Regions from separate parts of the Silvibacterium sp. genome, predicted to be linked through region 1. Evidence: riboswitches for the same ligand, from Rfam matches in the RefSeq annotation. Region 1 holds a riboswitch; the other holds the start of a gene.
What was found. A riboswitch is a leader RNA that binds a small molecule or an ion and turns the genes downstream of it on or off. The one in region 1 is predicted to bind S-adenosylmethionine.
Positions count from the first base shown of each region.

Region 1 (3,401 bases):
GCACTTCGGCGATTACGGCGGCATGCCGCTGAAGATCCTGTGGGGACTGTTCGACGTGGCGCTCATTGTGGTGCTGGCGAGCGGTGTGTACCTTTGGCTCTCGAAGCGCAAGGCTCCGCTGGAGCGCGCGCTGAACCATCTGGCGGAACAGGAGCAGCTGCAGGAGGCACACGCATGAAGCACGCGGCGAAATTATCCGAGGTATACAGAATTCCCGCAGTGCTGGCCGCGATCACCGCGGTGGGACTGCTCTCCGCATTGCTGGGCGATGGGCTGTGGGACAAATTTTCGTGGGTGCTGCTGGCGATTCCGGTCGCGGCGATTGCCTTCTACCTGCTGAAGCCTCGGCAATAACTTCACCTATGCAAGGATCCCCGCGCGCGAGTCTTTTGGCGAAGCCGCGCGCGGGGATGAGATCGACAATCATGGAGAGCGGAGAAGTATCCGTGCTCTCCGACCCGCATCTTCCCGGCACGGACGAACCGCGGGTTCCTCCACTCCTATCTGATCCGGTCGAATGACAGGGGTGGATGTTGTCCACTCTTTTGGCACGATTTGAAGGCTGTGATTTCCCACGTCTCAGAGGCGAGACGTGGGGCACCCGGGCTTCCCACTCAGGCCAACTTCAGGCTTGCCTAGGCCATGGGGAGAATGCATGTTCGTGTTCTCCCGCCCAAGCAGAGCTTGGACGGGGCACCCTTATCCTTGCTGCTTGAAGAGAACTGCAGGTTCCTCCGCTGCGCTTCTCACCCCATCGCGCCAACGGCAGGCGCGTCGGGGACCCCGGTTCGCTTCGGTCGGAATGACCATTTGTAGGTTTGAGAAACAGCACGCCCCGTGTCCGCATTGGACACGGGGCTTGTTGCTTAGCCGAGCGTGGAGGTGAGCAGCTGTGGGTCGCTGTGTTCGGCGGCGATGGCGCGGAGGTCGGCGGCGAGCTCGTCGACGCGCTCGAACTGCGAGTCCCACGCGAACATGAAGCGGGCCGAGCCTCCGATGAAGGTGTAGAAGCGCCAGCCGCGTGCACGCAAGGCTTTCTCGGATGCTTCCGAGAGCTTCACGAAGACGGCGTTGGCCTGGACCTTGAAGTAGACATCGAGGCCGGGGACGCCGGCGATCTGCTCGGCGAGGCGGCGGGCGCAGGCGTTGGCGTGGGCGCCGTTGCGCAGCCACGAGCCGTCCGAGAGCATGCGCGCCCAGGGCGCGGAGAGATAGCGCATCTTCGAGGCGAGCTGGCCGGCCTGCTTGCAGCGGTAGTCGAAGTCTTCGGCCTGCTCGGGCTTGAAGAAGATGATGGCTTCACCAACGGCCATGCCGTTCTTGGTGCCGCCGAAGCAGAGCACGTCGACGCCGGCCTTCCAGGTGATGTCGGCAGGCGAGCAGCCGAGCGCGGCGCAGGCGTTGGCGAAGCGGGCTCCATCCATGTGCAGGCGCAGGTTGTGCTCGCGGCATGCCTCGGCGATGGCCTTGACCTCGTCGACGGTGTAGACCTGGCCGGTCTCGGTAGGCTGCGTGATGGTGACGACGCGCGGCTTGGGGAAATGGATGTCGTTGCGGCGCGTGGCCAGCGAACGGATGTCTTCCGGCGTGAGCTTGCCGTCGATCGAGGGCGAGGTCAGAAGCTTCGAGCCGTTCGAGAAGAACTCGGGCGCGCCGCATTCGTCGGTTTCGACGTGGGCGGCATCGGAGCAGATGACAGAGTGGTAGCTCTGGCAGAGCGCGGCGAGCGCGAGCGAATTGGCGGCCGTGCCGTTGAAGGCGAAGAAGACTTCGCAGTCGGTTTCGAACAAGGCCCGGAAGGCATCGGCGGCGCGGGCGGTCCAGAGATCGCCACCGTAAGCAGGTTCATGGCCGTGATTGGCCTCCTGCATGGCCTGCCAGGCCTCGGGACAGATACCGGCATAGTTATCGCTGGCGAATTGCTGGGAGTGATCGGACATGCTGGGAAACGCACCTTTCGAGCGTCATTCCACCATTGGATGAACCTATGTGCCGTGAGGACCCGATGATTGCCAGAACTGGCCACATCCCTCAGCGAGGACGCCACCTTGCCCGGGGAGCAGGTTGGCGTTGAGCGCACAGGCTCAACTCTTGATGTAGCTTCAGGATAATTTATGGCTGGAAGCGATTGCAATGGGCTGCTGCGCGCAGCACGATTCGCCTTCGGCCTCCGCTCCCTTTGGTCGCGAGCTGGCTCTGGCTTCTTGCGGAATGCGAAGGTCGTTCACTGAAGCTTCTGCTGGCCTGGCTAGAGGACTCCCCAAAAGCTCCGCACAAAGAGTTCGTACTCTCCCGCCCAAGCTTAGCTTGGACGGGGCACCCTCATCCTCGCAGCTTGAAGCGAACCGCAGGTTCCTCCACTACGCTCCCTGCGGTCGCTTCGGCCGGAATGACAAATCAAGAATGATGCGAGCAAGCCTGCATGGAGCGCCGTCACACTTCAGTCGCGACCAGAGGGAGCGGAGGCCGAAGGCGGATCGCCCTGCGCGCAGCAGCGGAAGCCGATGTTCGAGGTCGAGCTGTCGGGTGTGTTCGAGGTCCGGGCGGCGACTCTGTAGCGATTGCAATAAGAGGCGTGGCAGAGGAACGATCCGCCCTTCATCACCTTTGCTTCGCCATTTGCAGGGCCCGTCGGGTTCGGCGATGGATGCGCGGCCTGCTCGCTTGCAGTGGCCGGGCTGAACCAGTCCGCGCACCACTCCCACACGTTGCCGGCCGAGGAGTACAAGCCGTAGCCGTTGGGCGGGAAGGCGTCGACGGGGCTGGTGCTGCTGTAGCCATCCTCGGCGGTGTTGTGGTTGGGGAACTGGCCCTGCCATACGTTGCAAAGATGTTTGCCGTCGGGCGTGAGCTCGTCTCCCCAGGGAAAGAGCTTCTGCTCGAGGCCGCCGCGCGCGGCGTACTCCCACTCCGCTTCGGTCGGCAGCCGCTTCCCTGCCCAGGCGGCGAAGGCCTGCGCGTCGGTCCACGCGACATGCACGACGGGATGGTTCATACGTTCATCAATATTCGAGCCAGGGCCTTCGGGCGCTCGCCAGGATGCGCCGAAGACCTGGCACCACCAGGGCGCGGCAGCCGCGGTGTCGGCGACGAGGTCGTGGAACCGCTCGCGGGGCAGGTGCAGCCAGAAGACGAAGGACCAGTTGTAGCGCTCGGCCTCGGTGACGTAGCCGGTGGCTTCGACGAAGCGCGCGAACTGCGCATTTGTAACCGGCGTGGTGTCGATTGCGAAGGGCGACAGCTCGACGGGACGGACCGGACCTTCACCATCATTGGGAAAGCCGTGAGGATAGTCCGTGCCCATGAGGAAGCGACCACCGGGGAGCGCGATCATCGGCGCGCTGTCCGGCACCTGTGCCGCAGAAGCGGGCGCAGGCGCGAGCGTGATGAGGGTGGAGGCT
Region 1 covers NZ_JASGFD010000023.1:24,938-28,338, forward strand. Annotated here, with positions in the region: gene QM649_RS10220 (PepSY-associated TM helix domain-containing protein) at 1-178, shown strand, start outside; gene QM649_RS10225 (hypothetical protein) at 175-354, shown strand; gene QM649_RS10230 (threonine aldolase family protein) at 867-1,940, opposite strand; SAM-I-IV-variant riboswitch at 1,996-2,103, opposite strand; gene QM649_RS10235 (formylglycine-generating enzyme family protein) at 2,441-3,401, opposite strand, start outside.

Region 2 (3,401 bases), on a different contig from region 1:
AGCTGCTGGAAACGCGCGGGCTGGTGCGAATTACTCCCGATCCCGAGGATCGGCGGAGCCGGCTGCTGGAGCTGACACGCCCCGGCGAGAAGCTGCTGGCGCGCGCCGTACCGGTGTGGGAGCGGACACACGCGGAGGTAGAGGCGCAGCTTCCCAGGGGAGGAGGGACCAGGCTGAGGAAAAATCTTCAGAAGGTCGTGTAGAAAGACGATCGCAGTTCCGTAAAAATGAGATCGGGTGACAAGAGATGGAATGGAATCAGATCGCATCTTCTGCGATACCGGCAAAGGCTCGCGTTCCTGCATCGGTGGGCGCTCTTTACTGGCTGCAGGGTATCACCATACTCTGGATGCTGACCGAGCTCGGCGTATCTACGTATGCGGCATGGTCGGCGAAGAGTTCGGCCATGCTCGCCTTCGGCGCGGACTCTCTTGTCGAGGTCCTTTCGGCCTTCATGGTGATGTTGCAGTGGGTTCCGGGCATACGGCTCTCGGAACGTAAGGCTGCGCGCGCTGCGGCGTTCCTGCTGTTCATGCTTGCGGGCGTGGTCGGTGTTACAGCCGTGGCATCGCTTGTCTTCGGAGTCGAGGCGGAGACCTGCGGCGCGGGGCTGGCGATCACCGCCGCGGCGCTGGTTGTGATGCCGCTGCTCGCTATGTGGAAACGCCGCGAGGCTCGCGCGCGCCACAATGCGGCCCTGGCAGCGGACGCGGCGCAGTCGTCGACCTGCGCGTACCTGGCCCTGACTGCGCTCCTGGGCATGGGGCTCAACCGGGCATTTCATCTGCCCTGGTTTGACAATGTTGCCGCTCTGGCCTGCTTGCCGCTGCTGGTTCGCGAGGCCCGGTCCGCTTGGAACGGCGCCGTTTGCGGTTGCTGCCGGGTCTAAATCCGGGGAGTGGACGGACCTGTAGACGTCCACGAGTACTGTTGCATAGCAAAAAGCCCTGTGGTACATATGAATCATTCAAGTTTGCTCTTAGGAGCGAGCCTGAATTTCATGAAGAGTGGCTGAGGGACGGGCCCTGTGACGCCACGACAACCGGCTCAGGCAATCTGAGACATCGGTGTCAACTCTCTCCTGGGAAACCGGGGAACATGAGATTCGGGGATGCAATGCAGTAGCGCATCTCGCCAAATCCCAAGCAGGACCGGACACGCGTCCGGGCAATTTGCAGTACCTGATGTTGCAGCAGAGTACGTCACGCATGCCCGTGCATTTGTACCCATAGGGGAAAGTCCCCGATGGGCCCTGAAGCGACTCTCGGAATCGAGGGGTTTCATGGCGCAGGCCTATGCATTGCAATGTCGGGAGTGTGGAAAGACGTATCCCAACGTCCCGCTTTCCATCTGTGATGAGTGCTTTTCTCCGCTCGAGGTGAACTGCGATCTCGAGGCGGCTCGCGGAAGCTTCACTCGCGAAAAGATCGCGCAGGGGCCGGACAGCATGTGGCGCTACAAGGCGCTGCTGCCGGTGCCGGAGGATTATGTCTCGGCAACGCCTTCCGGCTGGACTCCATTGCTCAAGGCTCCGCGGCTGGCGAAACGCATCGGCGCCACCAATCTCTACATCAAGAACGACGCGGTATGCGTGCCCACGCTGAGCTTCAAGGATCGCGTGGTGGCCACGGCACTTGCGAATGCACAGGCCTTCGGTTTCGATACGGTCGGCTGCTCCTCGACCGGCAATCTGGCGAACGCGGTGGCTGCGGGCGCTGCGCGTCTTGGTCTCAAGACCTACATCCTTGTTCCGGCAGACCTCGAGCCGGCGAAGATCCTGAATACGCAGGTCTACGGCGCGAACCTGGTGCGCATCGACGGCAACTACGACCATGTGAACCGCCTGTGCTCGCAGATTGCAGACCGCTATAACTGGGGCTTCGTGAATGTGAACCTGCGGCCTTACTACGCCGAGGGCTCGAAGACTGTCGGTTACGAGATCGCAGAGCAGCTCGGCTGGCGTCTGCCCGACAACGTCGTGGTGCCCATGGCCGGCGGCTCGCTGATCACGAAGATCCGCAAGGCCTTCAAGGAACTGGTCGCGCTCGGCCTGGTGGAAGACAAGGATGTTCGCTTCTTCGGAGCGCAAGCCACGGGCTGCTCCCCGATTTCGACCGCGGTAAAGACCGGCGCCGACCACATCGAGCCGCAGCGCCCGGCGACGATCGCGCGTTCCCTCGCGATCGGTAATCCGGCTGACGGTGTGTATGCGGCGCGAGCCATCCGCCAGAGCGGTGGCTGGGCCGAGGATGTCTCGGACATCGAGATCGTCTCGGCGATTCAGGAACTGGCTGAGACCGAAGGCATCTTCACCGAGACCGCCGGTGGCGTGACTACCGCAGTGACCGCGCGGCTCTACGCGCATGGCCGCATCAAGCCGGATGAACTGACGGTGTCAGTCATTACCGGCAACGGTCTCAAGACGACCGACGCGCTGGCCGGTGCCTATGAAGTGGAAGCAGCGGTGCGTCCGCGGCTCTCCGATTTTGAAGCGTATATCGAAGAAAAAACGGCCGCCGGTGAACTGGTTCGGGAACTGGCCGAGGAGGTTGCAAGTGTCCGTTAGAGTTTTGTTGCCCAATGCCTTTCAAAAACACACCGATGGCGCGAAGGAGCTGAAGTCGAGCGCGCAGAACCTGCCCGACCTCATCACCGACATCGAAACGAACTTCCCCGCGCTCAAAACGCATCTGCGTGACGATCAGGGCCAGGTTCGCCGCTTCATCAACTTCTACGTGAACGAAGAAGACATTCGCTTCCTCGGCAACGAGAAGTACGCATTCCAGGATGGCGACGAGGTGCTCGTGATCCCCTCGATCGCGGGCGGATCGTTCGACATCTGTCGTTGTTGTTCCTACTGTGGGCAGGAAGAGTGCGTTTGCAGTTAATTGCGATGTTCAGCAGTGAAAAAGGCCCGCTTGGGCGGGCCTTTCTCTTTGTTCAAGGGCGTGGAGCCCTCTTTTTCGGTTGTGATTCCTGCTTGTCAGGGTACAGGCGCTCAATGATTCGCGGCAGTTCGTTCTTGCGGAAGCTGCGCACATCGGAGCTGCGGAAAAAATGCAGCGCCTTGCCCTCGAGGGTCAGTGAAGCAAGCCCGTGCAGCGTGGCCATGCCGCAGAGCATGTCGGCTGAGTCTTCGAAACGGCGTGCGTCCGCATGGGGTTTGCCCTGGTAGGCGAGAAACGCGCGGGAGAGCCGCTGGCCGGATTGTTTTGTGTGCGCCGCAAAGCGTGGGTCGCTGCGATCGACGAGATCGTTGCGGAACATCAGCCGGAAGTGTCCCGGGTGCTCGAGCGCAAAGTCGATAAACGCAAGGCTTAAGGCGCGCACATCGGCCACGACATCTTCGGAGTGTCCGGCCTGTTCGATGTAGCAGTCCAGGCGCGCATAGGCGAGCAGGC
Region 2 covers NZ_JASGFD010000005.1:65,470-68,870, forward strand. Annotated here, with positions in the region: gene QM649_RS03105 (MarR family winged helix-turn-helix transcriptional regulator) at 1-203, shown strand, start outside; gene QM649_RS03110 (cation transporter) at 248-889, shown strand; SAM riboswitch class I at 996-1,105, shown strand; gene thrC (threonine synthase) at 1,283-2,566, shown strand; gene QM649_RS03120 (MoaD/ThiS family protein) at 2,556-2,888, shown strand; gene QM649_RS03125 (TetR/AcrR family transcriptional regulator) at 2,941-3,401, opposite strand, start outside.
Region 2: another riboswitch for S-adenosylmethionine. It lies ahead of thrC (threonine synthase); the one in region 1 lies ahead of QM649_RS10230 (threonine aldolase family protein).